4 regions of the Streptomyces sp. NPDC104831 genome follow, and region 1 is predicted to be linked to each of the others. Evidence: riboswitches for the same ligand, from Rfam matches in the RefSeq annotation. Region 1 holds a riboswitch; each other region holds the start of a gene.

Region 1 (4,997 bases):
GCGGCTGGAGGGCGACGTAGCGGGCGAGGCCCTCGCGGTCGGAGAACTCCAGGGACTCGCGCAGGCGCTCGGCGGTGATGTTGGAGGCGGCGATGTGCCGGACCTTGCCGGCCTTCACCAGCTCGTCCAGCGCGCCGATGATCTCCTCGACCGGCACCTCGGGCTGGTCGAAGTGGGTGTAGTAGAGGTCGATGTGGTCGGTGCCCAGGCGGCGCAGCGAGGCGTCGGCGGCGGCCTTGATGTTGGCGGCCGACAGGCCCTGGTACTCCGGGTGCTGGCTGACCTTGGTCGCGATGACCACGTCGGAGCGGTTGCCGCGGGCCTTCAGCCACGCGCCGAGGATCGTCTCCGACTCGCCGCCCTTGTTGCCCTCGGCCCAGGCCGAGTAGACGTCGGCGGTGTCGATGAAGTTGCCGCCGGCCGCGGTGTAGGCGTCGAGGACGGCGAAGGAGGTCTGCTCGTCGGCGGTCCAGCCGAAGACGTTGCCGCCCAGGCACAGCGGGAAGACCTCGAGGTCGGAGGAGCCGAGTGTACGAAGTGACGTCATACGTCATGCCAACGCCGGCGGGGGCTGATCGCATCCCGCCGCCGGCGCCGGATTCCCGGTTCTTCCGGGAGATCCGTCAGGGGGTGAGGCCCTTGTCGCGCAACCAGGCCATCGGGTCGATGCCGGTGGGCGAGCCGGCGGGGTGGACCTCCAGGTGCAGGTGCGGGCCGGTGACGTTGCCGGTGGCGCCGACGCGGCCGATGACCTCGCCGGTGCTGACCTTCTGGCCGACCGTGACGTTGATCGAGGACTGGTGGCAGAACCACAGCTCGGTGCCGTCGTCCAGGGTCAGGATGGTGCGGTAGCCATAGGCGCCGGCCAGGGCCGCCTCGGTGATCGTGCCGCTGTGCACGGCCTTGATCAGGGTGCCGGTGGGGGCGGCGAAGTCGAGCCCGGTGTGGTGGCCGGAGGACCACATCGAGCCGGCCTGCCCGAACGTCGAGGTGAGCGTGTAGGAGGAGGTCGGGAGCGCGTACTGCCTGGCCAGCTCGGCCAGCCGCTTCTCCTCCGCCGCCTTCTTCGCCTCGGCCTCGGCCTTCGCCGCGTCGGCCTCCGCCTTCTCCTTGGCCGCGGCGGCCTTGGCGGCGGCCTCCCGCTCGGCCTCGGCGGCGGCCCGCGCGGTCTGCTTCTCGGCGGCGGCGAGCGCGGCGGCGGCCGCCCTGCTGTCGGCCTGGCCCTGCTGCTGCTCGGCCTGCGCCATGATCCGGTTGCGCAGCACCTCGCCCGCGTCGGCGCTGTCCTGGCCCGTGCCGGAGGCCACGGCGACGGTGCTCAGCGCGGTGGCCTCGGCGGCGGGCCCGGCGGCGTCGGAGTCGTCGTCGTGGAAGAGGGAGCCGACCGAGGGCAGGTCCGGCAGGGAGATGGACACCGGCGGCTTGCCGGTGTTGGCGCTGGCCATGCCGCCCGCGCCGACGGCGGCCATGACGCCGACGCCGAGGACGGTGGAGCTGCGCGCGAAGCCGCCGCGCTGCTTGGCGACCCGGTGCCGGCCGCGGACCGGGGCGACGGAGTCCTCGGTGGGGTTCCATTCCTCCCACGGGCCCTCGTCGGCGCGGTAGGCGCCGTAGCCGAAGGTCTCGGGCCCGGGCCCGGTCTCGCGCTGTGCCGGTATGGACGGGGCTTCGGGGACAGGCCGGTTGGACGCCACGCGGGCGCGCTCCTTTCCTTCCTCCGCCTACCGGGTTAGCTGACGGGTTCGGAGCAGGAAGGTCTCCTACGCGCGTATATCCGGTCGTGGACTCGCGTGAGTGCACGACGGTATCCGCGTGATTCACCCCAAATGGTGGTTCCCCGGTTCCCTCGCGGGATTCGGCGCGTGCGCACGGAGCCGCCTCTTGTGACGGCTGGGACGACCGCGCTGCGTTATCGAACGTTAATAGACCTGCCAGTCACTTTCCAAGCCGTCCCCCTTGATCAACACGCTTTTTACTGGTGAGGTTATCGGCAACTATCCCGTCAAAGCGGGCGAGTTGCCTGCCCTCCGAGGGCGTTCAGCAGTCACTCGCGGTTTTGATGGTGACTCAGATGTTATGCGCACGGCGCTCGCCCGGTCACCTTGCGTGACCTGCGGGGCCCGCCCGACCCGGGGCCCGCGGAAACCGATGTGCGAACCATCCCGCGCATGGCGTACAGTGGAGCCACAACGACGCGGGGTGGAGCAGCTCGGTAGCTCGCTGGGCTCATAACCCAGAGGTCGCAGGTTCAAATCCTGTCCCCGCTACTGAAGGCCCAGGGCCCGGAATCCCAAGGATTCCGGGCCCTGGGTGTATGTGCGCCCGGGTGCGCCCGGGCGCACGCTCAGCCCGGCAGAAGATGGGCGTTCGGCGCCTTGGCCGGCTCCTCCAGCTCCGGCAGGACGACGACCCGCACGCCCGCCGCGCTCAGCACGCCCGCCCCGTCGGCCGCCGTGACGAAGGTGTCGGGCTCCCGCCAGGCGGTGACCACCCGCCGCACCCCCGCCCGCAGGATCAGTTCGGCACAGGGCGCCGGCCGGGAGGCCCGGCGGGTGCACGGCTCCAGGCTGGAGTACACCGTGGCGCCCGCGAGGCGCGGCTCGGCCGGGTCGATCTTCGCGAGCGCCGCCTCCTCCGCGTGCACCACCGCGTCGCCGCCCTCGCGGGAGTGCCCCCGGGCCAGTTCGGTGCCGTCGGCGGCGACCACGACCGCGCCGACGCTGAACGCCGTCCGTGACGGCGGGCACAGGGCCGCCAGCTCGCAGGCGGTGCGCAGCCAGTGGCGGTCGGCGGCGGTGGCGGTCGTACCGGTGCCGGGGGCCGTGGGGGCGTAGCGCATGAGGACGACGTCCTCGATCCGGCGGGTGTCCAGCAGGCGCAGGCGTCCGTCCTGGTAGGCGCCGGGGCCGAACAGCCGGGGGGCCGCCGGGTCGCCGACGAGCAGCGGGGCGAGGACCAGCTGGAGTTCGTCGGCGAGGCCCTCGCGCAGGAGCTGGGTGTGGACCGTACCGCCGCCCTCGACCATCAGCCGACCGACCCCGCGCACGTCGTGCAGGTGCTCCAGCAGGGACCGCCAGTCCAGGGCGGGGCCGAGCGGGACGACGTCGGCGGTGTTCCCGAGGAGGCGCGAGGCCCGTACGGCGCCGGTGTCGGTGGTGCAGACGAGCTTGTCGCCGCCGGTGTGCCAGAAGCGCGCCGCCGGGTCGAGGTCGCCGGAGCCGGTGACGGCGACCTTCAGCGGATGCTCCGGGCGGCCCGCCGCGCGCCGCGCCGCGCGCCGCTCGGCGGAGTGGACCAGCAGGCGGGGGTTGTCGGCGCGGATCGTGCCGGCGCCGACGAGGAGGGCGTCGGCCGAGGCCCGCACCTCGTCGACCCGGTCGAAGTCGGCCGGGCTGGACAGCAGGAGCCGTTCGGGGCCCGTGTCGTCCAGGTAGCCGTCGAGGGAGACGGCGGCGGACAGCAGCACGTACGGCAGGGGCATCGGCGCTCTCTCTTCCGGAGGCGGGCGGCGAGGCGGGCCCGCGGCGGCTTGGTTCAATTTTTGAACAAACCTACACTGGCGGCATGACGATCCGCTGGCTCACTCCCGAGGAGCAGCGCGCCTGGCGCGCCTACATCGCCGCCTCCCGCCTCCTGGAGGACGCGATCGACCGGCAGCTCCAGCAGGACGGCGGCATGCCGCACCTGTTCTACTCGGTGCTGGCCAACCTCTCCGACGCCCCCGGCCTGCGGCTGCGCATGACCGACCTCGCCGAGACGCTGAAGATCACCCGCAGCCGGCTGACGTACGTCGTGAACCGGCTGGAGCGGGACGGCCTGGTGCGCCGGGAGAACTGCGCCGAGGACAAGCGCGCCTCGCTCGCGGTGCTGACGCAGGAGGGGACGGCCGTACTGGAGCGGACGGCGCCCGGGCACGTCGAGACGGTCCGCGCGCTGCTGTTCGACCGGCTCACCGCGGACCAGGTGGGGCAGCTGGAGGCGATCTGCGCGGAGATCGCGCGCGGGCTGCAGGGTGAGGGCACCGCGGCCGGGGCGGACGACGTTCCCTGGCGCCGCCGCTCGTCCTGCTCCTGATTGCTTTAACTTTTAAGCACGGGATAGGGTTCCCGGACCACTGCTTCAAAACTGAAACACCCGTTCCGGAGGGATCCGCATGCCCGACCTGCCCGCCGCCACCCCGCGCGCCCGCGTCCGGGTACCGCTGCGCTTCGCCGACGGCTACGGCGCCGACGCGGAACTCGTCACCTTCCACGGCCTCACCGACGGCCGGGAGCACCTCGCCCTCGTCCTGGGCGAGCCCGGCCCGGTCCCGCTGGTGCGGCTGCACTCCGAGTGCCTGACCGGTGACGTCTTCGGCTCGGCCCGCTGCGACTGCGGCCCGCAGCTGCGCGAGGCGGTGGAGCTGATCGCCGGTCGCGGCGGGATCCTGCTCTACCTCCGCCAGGAGGGCCGGGGCATCGGCCTCTACAACAAGCTCGACGCGTACGCCCTCCAGGACGGCGGGCTCGACACCTACGAGGCCAATGCCGCCCTCGGCCTCCCGGAGGACGCCCGCGACTACACTGCCGCCGCCCAGATGCTCACCGCCCTCGGCGTCACCGAGCTGGACCTGCTGTCCAACAACCCCGACAAGGCCGGCCAGTTGCGCACGCTGGGGCTCACCGTCCGGGACCGCGTGCCCACCGGCGTCTTCACCACCGCCCACAACATCCGCTACCTGCGCGCCAAGGCCCTCCAGACCCGGCACACCCTGCCCCTGCCCGAACCGACGGAGGCGACGGCGGGCTGAGGGGGCGAGGGGGGCGGTTGCTGAGCCGACGGGGCGCCGCGCGCATACGGGGGGACGTACGGGGGCGCGGTAGGTCGCCGAACCGGCCGGATGATGCGGCAGAACGGGATGGAGCCGCCGGCCCCGCCGCGACGCCGCGGGCGGGATGGGGCGTTTCGTCGTGCCCAGTACCCTGCCCGCATGATTCGCGCTGTGATCTTCGACGTCG
Region 2 (4,997 bases), on a different contig from region 1:
CCCCCCGGACCACACCCGGCTGCGGCGGCTGGTCAGCAAGGCGTTCACCCCGCGCCGGGTCGCCGAGTTCGCGCCCCGGGTGCAGGAGCTGACCGACCGGCTCATCGGCCGGTTCGCCGAGACCGGCTCCGCCGACCTCATCCACGACTTCGCCTTCCCGCTGCCCATCTACGCCATCTGCGACCTGCTCGGCGTCCCGCGCGAGGACCAGGACGACTTCCGGGACTGGGCGGGCATGATGATCCGGCACGGGGGCGGACCGAGGGGCGGGGTCGCACGGTCGGTGAAGAAGATGCGCGGCTACCTCGCCGAGCTGATCCACCGCAAGCGCGAGGCGCTGTCCGCCACGCCCGCGCCCGGCGAGGACCTGATCTCCGGCCTCATCCGCGCCTCCGACCACGGCGAGCACCTCACCGAGAACGAGGCCGCCGCCATGGCCTTCATCCTGCTGTTCGCCGGCTTCGAGACCACCGTCAACCTCATCGGCAACGGCACCTACGCCCTGCTCACCCACCCCGGGCAGCGCGCCCGGCTCCAGGACTCCCTGGCCCGCGGCGAACGGGACCTGCTGGAGACCGGCGTCGAGGAACTGCTGCGCTACGACGGCCCGGTGGAGCTGGCCACCTGGCGGTTCGCCACCGAGCCGCTGACCATCGGCGGGCAGCGGATCGCGCCGGGCGACCCGGTGCTCGTCGTCCTCGCCGCCGCCGACCGGGACCCCGAGCGGTTCGCCGGCCCGGACGTGCTGGACCTCGGCCGCCGCGACAACCAGCACCTCGGCTACGGCCACGGCATCCACTACTGCCTGGGCGCGCCGCTCGCCCGGCTGGAGGGCCAGACCGCGCTGGCCACCCTGTTCACCCGCCTGCCCGACCTGCGGCTGGCCGCCGATCCGGCCGAGCTGCGCTGGCGCGGCGGGCTCATCATGCGCGGCCTGCGCACCCTGCCGGTGGAGTTCACGCCGACCGCCTGAACACAGTCTCTCCCCGAGGAAATGACACTTTCTCAACTCTGTGATCTTCACGTGATCTGTGCGGCATGAACTTGTGACAAGTGATCGTCTGCCGATACGTTCACCCATCAGCGCGGCGAGCGGCTCCAACCGCCGCGCCGGCCCTGCTGTCGCTCGAAAGGCTTCTGCATGCTCTCCGGGAACGGCCGACACCGTCGCCCCCGCCAGGCTCCGGCCCTCCTCGTCGCGGCCGGCGTGACCGGCTCCGCCATCGCCATCCCGCTGCTCGGCGCCGCGAGCGCCAACGCGGCCGACGGCACCACGTGGGACAAGGTGGCCGAGTGCGAGAGCGGCGGCTCCTGGAGCGCGGACACCGGGAACGGGTACCACGGCGGCCTGCAGATCTCGCAGGACGACTGGGACAAGTACGGCGGCGGCCAGTACGCGGCCAGCGCCGACCAGGCCAGCCGCCAGCAGCAGATCGCCGTCGCCGAGAAGATCCTGGCCGACCGGGGCACCACCCCCTGGGCCACCTGTGCCCTGCTGTCCGGCCTGACGCGGGACTCGGGCTCCATGGACGTCGACACGGGCGTGGGCGGCTCCGGCGGCACCGGTGACCCGTCCGGATCGGCCGGCGGCTCCGGCACCTCCGCGACCCCCGACGCCTCCGACCCGTCCGGGCTGCCGGACGCGTCGCCCTCCACCGGCACCGGCCCCGCCGACGGCTCCTCCTCGGCGGACCCGACCGGCACGCCCACCGCCGAGCCGGGCAAGGGGAAGGGCAGCGGCAAGGGGAAGGGCAAGGGCACCGGCGCCGGCAAGGACGCGGGTACGGGCGCGGACAAGGAGGCCGGCGAGGACGCGGGCGGGGCGGCGGACAAGGCCACGGGCGAGGACGCCGGTTCCACCGGGACCGAAACCCCCAAGTCCGACAAGTCCGCCACGCCGGACACCGGAAGCCTCCCGGGCGCCGAGGGCTCCCCGACGCCCACCCCGGACACCGGGGTCGTGAACAACCCGCAGCGGGCGGCCGGTTCCTGGAGCCTGGTCGACACCGGCACCGTCGGCACCGGCGGGCGCCACCGGGGCGGGAGCGCGGACGAAAATGTGACAAACGGTCAGAACGCCACCCCGTCCGGCCGGCACGCCTCCCGCGAACCGGACACCTACACGGTCCGCGCGGGCGACTCGCTGTCCTCCATCGCCGACTCCCTTGACGTCGACGGCGGGTGGCACGCGCTGTACGCCGGCAACAAGAAGGCCATCGGCGCCGACCCGGACCGCATCACCGCCGGTCAGACCCTGGATGTCCAGGGCGAAACGGGCTGAAAACGGCGGGACTTGACGCCCCGCTTGATGCCTGGATGTCCGGTTTGGCGAAAGTGTGGGATGAGTCTCAGAAGCCCTGATCGTCTTTGAAATTCCGGCGATCACCTGTCTACGGTCGAAGCCGCTCGTCACCACGAGCCCCGGCAGCCGCCACGCCGAATCCTGCCAGCGGCCGCCCGGGAACAGTCGTCGCGTCAAGCGCCGTAGGCAGGAGCGGGGGACCCAAGGTAAGTGCCGGGCCCAGCAGTTGAAGCTGGGACCGGCTGGGGGTGAAGCCGCGTCACGCGCAAGCGGACGACGCGGCCGGGCAACTCAACCGGCCCGAACCCGACAGCTCACCTCGCAGGCGTCGGTGAGGGGAATCGATCCATGCTGTTTACCGGCAAGGGCAAGCACCGTCGTCCGTCCAAGGCCGTCCGCGCCGTCACGCTCGCCGGTGTCACCGGCGCCGCCGTCGCCGCCCCGCTGATGGCGGCCGGCAACGCCTCCGCCGCCACCGCCTCCCAGTGGGACACGGTCGCCCAGTGCGAGTCCGGCGGCAACTGGTCCATCAACACCGGCAACGGCTACTACGGCGGTCTGCAGTTCTCCGCCTCCACCTGGGCCGCGTACGGCGGCACGCAGTACGCCTCCACCGCCGACAAGGCCTCCAAGGCGCAGCAGATCTCCGTCGCCGAGAAGGTCCTCGCCGCCCAGGGCAAGGGCGCCTGGCCGGTCTGCGGCACGGGCCTGTCGAGCTCCCCCTACAACGGCTCCGCCCCGAGCACCCCGGCGCCGTCCGCCCCGTCCACGCCGTCCACCCAGGGCTCGGGCACCTCCACCCGCTCCGCCGACCAGCAGGCCGCCTCCCGCTCCGCCGAGCGCCCGGCCGCCTCCACCGGCACGAGCAAGAGCACCGGCGGCAGCACGGGCAAGACCGTCACCACCCCGACCGGCAAGAAGGTCGAGAAGGGCGACGGCGAGTACAAGGTCGTCCAGGGCGACACGCTCGGCACCATCGCCGCGCGGCACCAGGTCGCGGGCGGCTGGGAGAAGCTGTTCGAGCTGAACAAGGACATCGTCCAGGACGCCGACCTCATCTACCCGGGTCAGCAGCTCCACCTGAAGTGATCGCCGGCCGCCCGGCCGGCCCCCAGGGCCCGCACATCCCGGCGGGCCCCCCGAGAGCCACGGACCCGCACGGGCGGGCGTACCCCTGAAGTCCCCGGGGTGCGCGCGTCCCGGCGGATCCCCCCGCAAGACCCCGTGCGGGTCACCCCCGTCCCCACGGGCTCCCCGCCCCGGCGCGTTCTCCCCCGTACGCGCCGGGGCGGGGCTTTTTGCGTGCCCGCCCCGGCACCCGGCGCCCCCCGGCCACCCCGACCCCCTTTGTTTCGATCCAAAACAAAAGGTACCGTCGGTCTGTCCACGGGACGGTCGGTCGGTGGCCGAGGCGCCCGGGACGGTTAGGCTCTAGTCGCAAGGCACACCAGCCCCGCACTTCCAGCGTCACATCCAAGAAGGAGATGCTCGTGCCGTCCATCGACGTCGTCGTAGCCCGGGAAATCCTGGACTCCCGAGGCAACCCCACGGTCGAGGTCGAGGTCGGCCTCGACGACGGCAGCACGGGTCGTGCCGCCGTCCCGTCCGGCGCCTCGACCGGCGCCTTCGAGGCCATCGAGCTGCGCGACGGTGACCCGAACCGCTACCAGGGCAAGGGCGTCGAGAAGGCCGTCCTGGCCGTCATCGAGCAGATCGGCCCCGAGCTGGTCGGCTACGACGCCACCGAGCAGCGCCTGATCGACCAGGCCATGTTCGACCTGGACGCCACCGACAACAAGGGCTCCCTCGGCGCCAACGCCATCCTCGGCGTCTCGCTCGCCGTCGCCCACGCCGCCTCCGAGGCCAGCGACCTGCCGCTCTTCCGCTACCTGGGCGGCCCGAACGCGCACCTGCTGCCGGTGCCGATGATGAACATCCTGAACGGCGGCTCGCACGCCGACTCCAACGTGGACATCCAGGAGTTCATGATCGCCCCGATCGGCGCGGAGTCCTTCTCCGAGGCGCTGCGCTGGGGCACCGAGGTCTACCACACCCTGAAGAAGGTCCTGAAGAACAAGGGCCTGTCCACCGGCCTCGGCGACGAGGGCGGCTTCGCCCCCAACCTCGGCTCCAACCGCGAGGCCCTCGACCTCATCCTCGAGGCGATCAAGGAGGCCGGCTACACCCCCGGCGAGCAGATCGCCCTGGCGCTCGACGTCGCCGCGTCCGAGTTCTACAAGGACGGCTCGTACGTCTTCGAGGGCAAGAACCGCACCGCCGCCGAGATGACCGAGTACTACGCCGAGCTGGTCGAGGCGTACCCGCTGGTCTCCATCGAGGACCCGCTGTTCGAGGACGACTGGGAGGGCTGGAAGACCATCACCGACAAGCTCGGTGACAAGGTCCAGCTCGTCGGCGACGACCTGTTCGTCACCAACCCGGAGCGCCTGGCCAGGGGCATCGAGGAGGGCGCCGCCAACGCCCTGCTGGTCAAGGTCAACCAGATCGGCTCGCTGACCGAGACCCTGGACGCCGTCGAGCTGGCCCAGCGCAACGGCTTCAAGTGCATGATGTCCCACCGCTCCGGCGAGACCGAGGACGTCACCATCGCCGACCTGGCCGTCGCCACCAACTGCGGCCAGATCAAGACCGGCGCCCCGGCCCGCTCCGAGCGCGTCGCCAAGTACAACCAGCT
Region 3 (4,997 bases), on a different contig from region 1:
CCACGCCTCCCTCATCGACGGCTGCCGGCTCGCCCGGGGCGAGACCCAGGTCGTCGGGCACGCCGATCCCGAGGCCGTGCGCAAGGCCCTGGGCACGCGCGCCGGCGCCGCGATCGTCGTCTCCGACACGGTGTTCTCGGTCGACGGGGACCGGGCGCCGCTGGCCGGACTGGCCGCCGCCTGCCGGGAGCACGGCGCGGGACTGGTCGTGGACGACGCCCACGGCCTCGGTGTGCTGGGCGACGGCGGCCGGGGCGCGCCGCACGCGGCTGGGCTCGCGGGCGCCGACGACGTGGTGGCCACGGCCACCCTGTCCAAGTCGCTGGGCAGTCAGGGCGGCGTGGTGCTGGGCCCGGAGCGGGTGATCGGCCATCTGGTCAACGCGGCCCGGACGTTCATCTTCGACACGGGTCTGGCGCCGGCGGCGGCCGGTGCCGCGCTGGCGGCGCTGCGGCTGCTGGAGCGCGAGCCCGGACGGGCGGCGCGGGCCCGCGAGGTGGCCGCGGAACTGCACGCACGGCTGACCGCCGCGGGCCTGGAGGCGGTACGTCCGGACGCCGCGGTGGTCTCCGTGCGGGCTCCGTCCCCGGAGCGGGCGGTGCGCTGGGCGGCCGACTGCCGCTCGGCGGGTCTGGCCGTGGGCTGTTTCCGTCCTCCCTCCGTGCCCGACGGCATCTCTCGGTTGAGGCTGACCGCCCGCGCGGACCTCTCCGGGGCCGAGATCGAACGTGCTGTACGCGTCATCGGCGAAACGCGACCATGAGTCGGCGTGACACGGCCGTGCACCGCCCGAAAAAGATGGAATATTAAACCGAATTGAGCAGGGTGGCCGGGGCGGTCAGAGCCCGGTCACGAATCCCGTCCAGCTCTCGGGGGAGAAGAGCAGGGCGGGTCCGGCCGGGTTCTTCGAGTCGCGCACGGCGAGCAGTCCGGCCGCGGGACCGGAGCGCGGCCGTGCCGTCTCCACGCAGTTGTTCGCGCCCGTGCTGCGGCTGCTGCGCACCCAGCACACGTCGTGCAGGTCGGTACTGGCAGGGACGTTCCGAGGCAGAGCTGACATGGTGCCTCCTTACACGCCGTCACCTATCCCGGCGATGTAGTCCAACGAGTCCTCGGGGGAAAGGGCGTGGAACTGAAGGGTGCTGAAGGCCTCGGAGTAGGCCATGAGGTCTTCTTTCCGTTCCAGGTAGAGGCTACTCGTCAACTGGTCGAGAACAACCACGTCCAGATCAGAAGTGCTCGGAAATGAGAAGATAACGAAAGGCCCGGTGAGGCCGATATGCGCCCCCGCCGTGAACGGCAGCACCTGGAGCCGCACCTGCGGCAGCCGGGCGGCCTCGATCAGCCGCCGGCGCTGGCGGGCCATCACCCCCGGGCCGCCCACCTCGCGGCGCAGCACCGCCTCGTCCAGCACGGCGCTCAGCGCCAGCGGCGGATCCGACCGCAGCACGTCCTGCCGGGCCAGACGCACCTCCACCAGCGTGTCCAGGCGGTCCTCGTCCAGGTCCTTCACGGCGGCCCGGGTCACCGCGCGGGCGTACTCGGCGGTCTGCAGCAGACCGGGCACCACCGTGGTCTCCAGGGTGCGCATCGCGCTCGCCTGTGACTCCAGGCTGATGAAATCCCGGTACGTCGGCGGCAGCACACCCCGGTACGCGTGCCACCAGCGGTGCCGGCCGCCCGTCTCCTCCGACCCCGCCAGTATCAGCAGCAACTCCCGCAGATGCCGGTCCCGCACTTCGTAGGCGTCCAGCAGCAACCGCAGATCGGCCGGTTTCACGCCGCTGGCACCCGTCTCGATACGGCTCACCTTCGACTGGTGCCAACCGACCAGCCGGGCCGCCTCACCACTGGTGAGCCCGGCGCCGGTGCGCAGCGTGCGCAGTTCCGCGCCCAGCTTGCGACGGCGTACCGCGGGACCGTTCTGCATGGCTCCTCCTTACTCCGCCCGGACCGCCCCGATACGGTCTCGCGTCGCAGAGTTCACCGCTTCGAGCGACAGATATATGCATATCTTGGTGGATCGCCCCCCGTGACCGTCCCGGTGATGGCAGTCTGACGGACAAGCACCAGTCCGGGACCGTACTCGAACCCACCGCTGTACGGAGGACCACGGTCCCGTTGGGAAAGGGACGACCTCGCCATGGCAGACCATCTGGAAGCCTCCGTCACTCTGCCGAGCGATCCCGCCTCGGTGTCGGCCGCCCGCTCCTATGTCGTGGGCACCCTCGCGGAGTGGGGCCTGCCGTCGGACACCGAGACGGCCGACACCGTGCGGCTGATCGTCTCCGAACTCGCCACCAACGCCGTTCAGCACACCTTCGGCCAGTCACCCACCTTCACGGTCGACATCGCGCTGCACCAGGACGAACAGCTGCGCATCGGGGTCACGGACAGCCATCCACGGTTCCCGAAGAGACTGCCCGCCTCCGTCCAGCAGGACAATGGGCGCGGCATGGTGATCATCCGCTGGCTGACCGCGGAGTGCGGCGGCCGGCTCCTCGTCCGCCCGACCCGCGAGGGCGGCAAGACGGTCTCCATCGAACTGCCCTGGACCCTCCCGGCGGCACCGGTCCCGGCCGGCCGGCCACCGGAGGCCCCGGCACGGTGACACACCCGGTGCGGGGACGGCGCGGAGGGTCTACGCGGGCGGATACGTTTCCTCTGCTCCTCTGCTCCTCTGCGCGGGACGAGGGCTCGGCGCCGCGGCGCGAGGCCGAGGCCGGAGCGCCGGATGCGCGAGGGCGGGGCCGGCGGACGTGTACGGCGGTGCTGCCCGGCACCGGTGCCGGTCGATGTGCCGGGGCGCGTGCGGGCGCCCAGGCGCGGGAGCAGGCGTGCGGGGGCCGGGAGTACGCCCCGGCGGCGCCCGGGCGGCAGCGGACGCGTCCGGGCGGTGCGCGGAGGCCGCGGGTTGCCGGTGGCGGGGCGCTTCGACGGTGTCCTGGTGCCGGCGGCCAGCGGACGCGTCCGGGCGGCGCCCGGCGGCGGAAGCGACGCGCTCCGCCGGTGCCCCGGGGGCCGGCGGCAACCGCCGCGTACCGGCCGCGTCCAGGCACCCGCGTGTGGGCGGGCAGCCGGACGGATCCGGGGTGCTGTGACGCGCCGGGGTCGTCGGCGGCGGGGGGAGCCTGCCTCGCCGGCGTCCCGGTGCGGGCGACAGCCGGTGCGGACCGGTGCGGACCGTCCGCCCGGGCGCCCGGTGCCGGCCGGCCGCCGGAACGCGGCGGGCGGCGGTGCGGTCCGCCCGGCCGGTGTGCGACGTTCCCGCCGGTCCGCCGGGACGCCCACCCGGGACCGAGCCGTTCCGCCCGCCGTATGTGCCCGAGAGGCGGTACGGCGGGACCTTGTCCCGGCCCGGGTCTGCCGGTCCGCCCCTGCGCGCAGGGAAGCGCTCGCGTCGGCGCCTCGGGTCCGGACCTCCCCGCGCTCGCTCCCCGGCGCGGTCCGACCCGGACGCTCCCGCTGTCCCGGAGGCGCTCCGGGGCCGCCCGCACGCTCGTGAGGCGGCCGGGCCGCCCCGGGCCCGGCCCGCCCACGGGGGCGGGCGTCGGGGTGCCGGAGCGGCCCCGCTGCCGGAGCCGCTCCCGGGGCGCGGCCGGGTCAGCTGACCCGGCCGTACCAGACGCTCTTGGTCCAGATCTTCTGCAGCTTCACCACGTCCCCGGTCTTGGGGGCGTGCCAGATCTTGTTGTGGCCGGCGTAGATGCCGACGTGGTAGACGCTGGAACCCGAGTGGAAGAAGACCAGGTCGCCGACCTTGCGGTGGCGGGCGGAGACATGGTGCGACTTGTTGTACTGCTGGGCGGCGGTACGCGGCAGCTTCTTGCCGGCCTTCTTGAACGAGTAGAGCGTCAGCCCCGAGCAGTCGAATCTGTGCGGCCCGGTGGCGCCCCACCGGTACGGGGAACCCTTCTTCGAGGCCGCGACCTTGAGTGCTTTCGTCGCGATGGTCGCGGCGGAGGCGTCGGTGGCGAGCCCGGGCACCGCGATCGAGCCGCCCACGGCGGCGAGAGTGAGTGCCGAGGCCGTGCCGGCCCGGGCCATCAGCGACGGGACTCGATTGAGCGCAGTCATGCGCAACCCTTCGTCAGCCGCCTGTGAAGGATGACCTGTCGGATTCGGGCTGGCGAAGTAGCCCGGCCGCGTTGCCGCGGCTTCACCCCAAGGGCTGCTCGGAACCTCCGCCCCGTGCCCGACTCTGTGTCGGACGACTGGACATCCGTTCCGGCGACCCGTCTTGCTTGGGTCCTCCACTCCTGCCGATCCACTCCGTCGACCGGTCATCCGGGCGGCGGCAGGACTCGGCGTCCGCCCGGATCGCCCCGCCGCGGTGGCGGGGGCTTGTCGTCAGACAGGGATCTTGACGCAGATCTGTCTGAAAATCCCAACGGAATCGGGGATTTGTGGCGTTACTCACCACTCACCCGTTCGGGTGGACAGTGCTCCGTTCGAGGCCCCGTCAGATCGTCGTCGTAGCCCCGGACCTGGGGCGATGTGCCTCCGCGGGGGCCCGTGGATCCCGCGTCGCGCAACTCGGGAGACCCGGAAAACGATCGGGATGTACACCGGTCGGCGGTACGTCGTTCGGGCCGTTTCAACTCCGGTCCGAACGACGCGTGTCGACGCCTCGGCGCCGTCGGACCGGACGGGTGTCCGCCTCAGCCGGCGTCATCCGGCGGGAGCGCGACGCGAGCGGCCCGGCGCTCGCCGTCCAGCACCCGCAGCGCCCGTGCCAGCGTGTCCCCGTGCAGCTCCGTCTCGCCCCGCCGGTGCATCAGCGCGAGCGCGTCCCGCAGCTCTGCCGCCTTGCGGACCAGGCCCTGAGCGGCGCGCAGAGCACTGTAGGTCTGCCCGTGCCGGGCCGGATTGACGCGGCCGAGCAGGTCGGCGGCCTCCAGATAGCGATCGATCAACTCGCCCTCGGCGCGGGTCAGGGCGGGCAGCGGCGGCAGGTCCGGCAGCACGGGCGGCTCACCTCGCGTCCGGTGCGCCGG
Region 4 (4,997 bases), on a different contig from region 1:
GGAGACGGCCAAGTGACCGAGCTCGCCACCATGGAGTTCCACCCCCGGCCGCAGCCCGGCGAGGCCAGGCCCTGGGCGTTCCCCGCCCCCGAGCGCACCGCGCTCGACAACGGCCTGACCGTGCTGCGCTGCCACCGCCCCGGCCAGCAGGTCGTCGCCGTCGAGGTGCTGCTGGACGCGCCGCTGGACGCCGAGCCGGCCGGCCTGGACGGCGTCGCCACGATCATGGCGCGGGCCTTCTCCGAGGGCACCGACAAGCACTCCGCCGAGGAGTTCGCCGCCGAACTGGAGCGTGCGGGCGCCACCCTGGACGCACACGCCGACCACCCCGGCGTCCGGCTCGGCCTGGAGGTCCCCGCCTCCCGCCTGGCCAAGGGCCTCGGCCTGCTCGCCGACGCGCTGCGCGCCCCCGCCTTCGCCCCGGGCGAGGTCGAGCGCCTGGTCCGCAACCGCCTGGACGAGATCCCGCACGAGCTGGCCAACCCCTCCCGCCGGGCCGCCAAGGAACTCTCCAAGGAGCTGTTCCCGGCGACCTCGCGCATGTCCCGGCCGCGCCAGGGCACCGAGGAGACCGTCGAGAAGATCGACGCCGCGGCCGTGCGCGCCTTCTACGACCGCCACGTGCGGCCCGCCACCGCCACCCTGGTCGTCGTCGGCGACCTGACCGGCACCGACCTGGACGCGCTGCTCGCCGACACCCTCGGCGCCTGGACCGGCACCCCCGGCGAGCCCCGGCCGGTGCCGCCGGTGACCGCCGACGACACCGGCCGCGTGGTCATCGTGGACCGGCCCGGCGCCGTGCAGACGCAGCTGCTCATCGGCCGGATCGGTCCCGACCGGCACGACCGGGTGTGGCCCGCCCAGGTGCTCGGCACGTACTGCCTCGGCGGCACCCTCACCTCCCGCCTGGACCGCGTCCTGCGCGAGGAGAAGGGCTACACCTACGGCGTGCGCTCCTTCGGGCAGGTCCTCAGGTCCGCGCCGGACGGCACGGGCGCGGCGATGCTCGCCATCAGCGGCTCCGTGGACACGCCGAACACCGGCCCGGCGCTGGACGACCTGTGGAAGGTGCTGCGCACGGTCGCGGCGGAGGGCCTGACCGACGCCGAGCGGGACGTCGCCGTGCAGAACCTCGTCGGCGTGGCGCCGCTGAAGTACGAGACCGCCGCGGCCGTCGCGAGCACGCTGGCCGACCAGGTCGAGCAGCACCTGCCCGACGACTTCCAGGCGACGCTGTACCGGCGGCTGGCCGCCACGGGCACGGTGGAGGCCACCGCGGCCGTCGTGAACGCCTTCCCGGTGGACCGCCTGGTGACCGTCCTCGTCGGTGACGCCGCCCGGATCAAGGCACCGGTCGAGGCGCTCGGCATCGGCCCGGTGAGCGTGGTGTCGGCCGAGTAGCGGCGAGGCCGACCCATCCGGCGCACGCGCGCGTGGGGCCTGACGGTTTACGAGCCGTCAGGCCCCACGCTGTTCCACTCGGTCCCTCAGGTGCCCGTTTTGGGGCGGAGGTTGCCTGTCTGACCTGTGGGATGCGCTACAAAAAGCCGGATCCGTTTGAGGATCGGAAGCGGGCCGCCGTAGCGTCGTCCGGGCTGTTCGTCAGGCAGTGCGCCGCACCCGCGGCACCGGACAGCCATCGCCGAGTCCCCGTACGGCGCGAGCCAGGGGAGCCGGGGACCCATCGTCCCTGGGGTGAATCGGGCGACCGCGAGGGAGCCCGTAGGAGACCTTCCTGCTCCGAACCCGTCAGCTAACCCGGTAGGCGAGAGGGAAGGAAAGGACCAGCCACTTCATGGCGTTCATGTGCGCCACCGGGAAGCACCGCAAGCCCGGACGGGTCAAGCGAACCACAGCGCAGGCGGCCGGCGTCGCGGCCCTGACCACCACCGGTGTCATCGGCACCCTCGCCGCCTCCCCGGCCCTCGCCGCCGGCAACCCCGTGGACCAGACCGGCCTCACCCCGGTCCTCGCCGCCACGGACGACGTCGCCGCCCAGATCGACGCGCAGGCCACCGCCCAGCAGCAGGCCGCGGACCGCAAGGCGGCCGAGGAGGCCGCCGCGAAGGCCGCCGCCGAGCGCGCCGAGGAGCTGCGCGAGGCCAGGGCCCGCGCCGCGCGCGAGGCCGAGCGCCGCCGGCTGAACGCCTTCGTGGCCCCCATCGAGCACTCCTACGTCTCCACGGCCTACCAGGCGTCCAGCTCGCTGTGGTCCTCCGGTTCGCACACCGGCATCGACTTCCACGCGGCCGCCGGCACCACCGTGCACGCGGTGGGTTCCGGCACGGTCGTCTCCACCGGCTGGGGCGGCGCGTACGGCAACGAGATCGTGATCCGGATGGCCGACGGCATGTACACGCAGTACGGGCACCTGTCGTCCATCGGCGTCACGGTGGGCCAGAAGGTCGTGCCGGGCCAGCAGATCGGGCTCTCCGGCTCCACGGGCAACGTCACCGGCCCGCACCTCCACTTCGAGGCGCGCACGAGCCCGGACTACGGCTCCGACATCGACCCCGTCGCCTACCTCCGCTCGCACGGCGTGCGCATCTGACGCACTCGCGCCTTCCCCGACGGCCCCGGCTCCCCGAGCCGGGGCTTTCGCCGTTTTCCATGTTCTCCGCGGGACCCGTTGTCCAAAAAATATCCATGGATTACGGCCCGCCATCGGAAATTCCGGCCGACTGGAATAGAGTCACGGAACACACGTCCATCATCGGCGTTTAACGGGGATTAAGGCGGAGGTCGGTCATGCGTATTCCGGCGCACTCGGTGTGCACCGCTGTCCGGGACGACATCGTCGCCGGTGTCTACGAGCGCGGCAGCCGGCTGACCGAGGAAGTCCTGGCCCGCCGCTACGGCGTCTCGCGCGTCCCCGTGCGCGAGGCGCTGCGCACGCTGGAGGCCGAGGGCTTCGTGGTGACGCGCCGGCACGCGGGCGCGTGCGTGGCCGAGCCGACCGAGCAGGAGGCCGCCGACGTGCTGGAGATGCGGACGCTGCTGGAGCCGCTGGGCGCCGCGCGCGCCGCCCAGCGGCGCACGGAGGCCCATCTGAAGGTGTTGCGCGGCCTGGTCCGGCTGGGCCAGGAGCGGGCCAGAAAGGGCAACAGCGAGGATCTGCGCTCGCTGGGCGGCTGGTTCCACGAGACGCTGGCCCAGGCCTGCGGCAGCCCCTCGCTCACCTCGGTGCTGACCCAGCTGCGCCACAAGGTCGCGTGGATGTACGCGGTGGAGGCGCCGGTGAGCCCGGTGGAGTCCTGGGCCGAGCACGGGGCGATCGTGGACGCGGTGGCGCGCGGCGACGGTGAACGCGCGCGGGTGCTGACCGCCCTGCACGCCGAACGCGCGACCGGCGCGCACCGGCTCCGCTTCTCCGGCCCCGGGGAACGTGTGAGGACTTCGCAACATGCCGTAAACATGTAGGGTGCGCGGCATTAACAGCCGCCGTATACAAACAAGGTGTTATTCGGCGGCGGGGCGTTTTCCGCTGCCCTTTCGCGATGCCGGGAATTATCGGCTCGCGCCCTTCAACCGGCGACAACGAATTCGGCCGGCGGGAAGCCTCGGGGCGCGCGGGGCCGCGCATACGCGAAAGCCGCGCCGCCCGGCAGGGGCGACGCGGCTTCCCGGTCTGCGCTCAGACGGTCTCGGGCAGTTCCTCCAGGCCCTCGGAGACCAGCTTGGCCAGACGGTCGAGGGCGGCGTCGGCGCCCTCGGCGTCGGAGGCGAGGACGATCTCCTCGCCACCCTGGGCACCCAGGCCCAGGACGGCCAGCATCGAAGCCGCGTTGACGGGGTCGCCCCCGGCCTTGGCGATCGTCACCGGGACGCCTGTGGCCGTGGCGGCTCGGACGAAGAGGGAGGCGGGGCGGGCGTGGAGACCCTCGGCCCAGCCGACGTTGACGCGGCGCTCAGCCATGTGTTGCTGCCCTTCAGTGCTCAGGGTTGTCTAGACCAGTTTCCCATACCGTGGAGCGTGCCCGGAGCAGACCTCGAGGACCCGCCCCGGAGCGACACCGGACCGCGGCCTCGGTCCGGCGTTCGCCCCCCATAGACTGCCTCGCGCCGTCGTCGTACGCGAGCCTTACGCTGGGGCCCATGCAGACCTCGGCGGACCGGCAGGAGCGGCACCAGTACCCCGCGCACTGGGAGGCGGACGTGGTGCTGCGCGACGGCGGCACCGCGCGCGTCAGGCCCATCACCGTCGATGACGCCGACCGCCTGGTCAGTTTCTACGAGCAGGTCTCGGACGAGTCGAAGTACTACCGCTTCTTCGCGCCGTACCCCCGCCTGTCCGCCAAGGACGTCCACCGCTTCACGCACCACGACTTCGTGGACAGGGTGGGACTCGCGGCCACCATCGGCGGCGAGTTCATCGCCACCGTGCGCTACGACCGCACAGGCGCGGACGGCCTGCCCGCCACCGCGCCCGCCGAGGAGGCCGAGGTCGCCTTCCTGGTCCAGGACGCCCACCAGGGCCGCGGGGTCGCCTCCGCCCTCCTGGAGCACATCGCGGCCGTCGCGCGCGAGAGGGGCATCCGCCGCTTCGCCGCCGAGGTGCTGCCCGCCAACACCAAGATGATCAAGGTGTTCACGGACGCCGGTTACACCCAGAAGCGCAGCTTCGAGGACGGCGTCGTACGCCTGGAACTGGACCTCGAACCCACCGACCGCTCCGTGGCCGTGCAGCAGGCCCGGGAACAGCGCGCCGAGGCCCGCTCGGTACGGCGGCTCCTCGCACCCGGCTCGGTCGCGGTCGTCGGCGTCGGCCGCGCCCCCGGCGGGGTGGGCCGCGGCGTCCTCGGCAACATCCGTGCGGCCGGCTACCCGGGCCCGCTGCACGCCGTGAACAAGGCCTTCCCCGAAGACCTCAAGGAGATCGACGGGGTGCCCGCGCACCGCTCGGTGCGCGACATCGACGGGCACGTGGACCTCGCCGTCGTCGCCGTACCGGCCGAGCACGTGCCCGCCGTGGTCGCCGAGTGCGGCGAACACGGCGT

Evidence for each region. A riboswitch is a leader RNA that binds a small molecule or an ion and turns the genes downstream of it on or off. The one in region 1 is predicted to bind cyclic di-AMP.
Region 2: linked by a shared signal. The riboswitch ahead of ACZ63H_RS21120 (transglycosylase family protein) and the one ahead of ACZ63H_RS31640 (M23 family metallopeptidase) in region 1 are both predicted to bind cyclic di-AMP.
Region 3: linked by a shared signal. The riboswitch ahead of ACZ63H_RS04425 (C40 family peptidase) and the one ahead of ACZ63H_RS31640 (M23 family metallopeptidase) in region 1 are both predicted to bind cyclic di-AMP.
Region 4: linked by a shared signal. The riboswitch ahead of ACZ63H_RS10570 (M23 family metallopeptidase) and the one ahead of ACZ63H_RS31640 (M23 family metallopeptidase) in region 1 are both predicted to bind cyclic di-AMP.

Annotation. Positions count from the first base shown of each region.
Region 1 is NZ_JBVJOT010000060.1:19,147-24,143, reverse strand. Features, by position in the region: gene ACZ63H_RS31645 (aldo/keto reductase) at 1-547, opposite strand, end outside; gene ACZ63H_RS31640 (M23 family metallopeptidase) at 624-1,694, opposite strand; cyclic di-AMP (ydaO/yuaA leader) riboswitch at 1,704-1,871, opposite strand; tRNA gene ACZ63H_RS31635 (tRNA-Met) at 2,194-2,267, shown strand; gene ACZ63H_RS31630 (dihydrofolate reductase family protein) at 2,345-3,481, opposite strand; gene ACZ63H_RS31625 (MarR family winged helix-turn-helix transcriptional regulator) at 3,565-4,074, shown strand; gene ACZ63H_RS31620 (GTP cyclohydrolase II) at 4,154-4,789, shown strand; gene ACZ63H_RS31615 (HAD family hydrolase) at 4,970-4,997, shown strand, end outside.
Region 2 is NZ_JBVJOT010000030.1:22,443-27,439, forward strand. Features, by position in the region: gene ACZ63H_RS21110 (cytochrome P450 family protein) at 1-973, shown strand, start outside; gene ACZ63H_RS21115 (transglycosylase family protein) at 1,142-2,281, shown strand; cyclic di-AMP (ydaO/yuaA leader) riboswitch at 2,471-2,645, shown strand; gene ACZ63H_RS21120 (transglycosylase family protein) at 2,651-3,391, shown strand; gene eno (phosphopyruvate hydratase) at 3,793-4,997, shown strand, end outside.
Region 3 is NZ_JBVJOT010000004.1:138,091-143,087, reverse strand. Features, by position in the region: gene ACZ63H_RS04445 (8-amino-7-oxononanoate synthase) at 1-763, shown strand, start outside; gene ACZ63H_RS04440 (DUF397 domain-containing protein) at 839-1,060, opposite strand; gene ACZ63H_RS04435 (helix-turn-helix domain-containing protein) at 1,070-1,930, opposite strand; gene ACZ63H_RS04430 (ATP-binding protein) at 2,144-2,611, shown strand; gene ACZ63H_RS04425 (C40 family peptidase) at 3,604-4,077, opposite strand; cyclic di-AMP (ydaO/yuaA leader) riboswitch at 4,081-4,223, opposite strand; gene ACZ63H_RS04420 (hypothetical protein) at 4,662-4,967, opposite strand; gene ACZ63H_RS04415 (ATP-dependent Clp protease proteolytic subunit) at 4,975-4,997, opposite strand, start outside.
Region 4 is NZ_JBVJOT010000011.1:33,934-38,930, reverse strand. Features, by position in the region: gene ACZ63H_RS10580 (M16 family metallopeptidase) at 1-16, shown strand, start outside; gene ACZ63H_RS10575 (M16 family metallopeptidase) at 13-1,401, shown strand; cyclic di-AMP (ydaO/yuaA leader) riboswitch at 1,631-1,783, shown strand; gene ACZ63H_RS10570 (M23 family metallopeptidase) at 1,796-2,551, shown strand; gene ACZ63H_RS10565 (GntR family transcriptional regulator) at 2,749-3,420, shown strand; gene ACZ63H_RS10560 (HPr family phosphocarrier protein) at 3,635-3,916, opposite strand; gene ACZ63H_RS10555 (bifunctional acetate--CoA ligase family protein/GNAT family N-acetyltransferase) at 4,096-4,997, shown strand, end outside.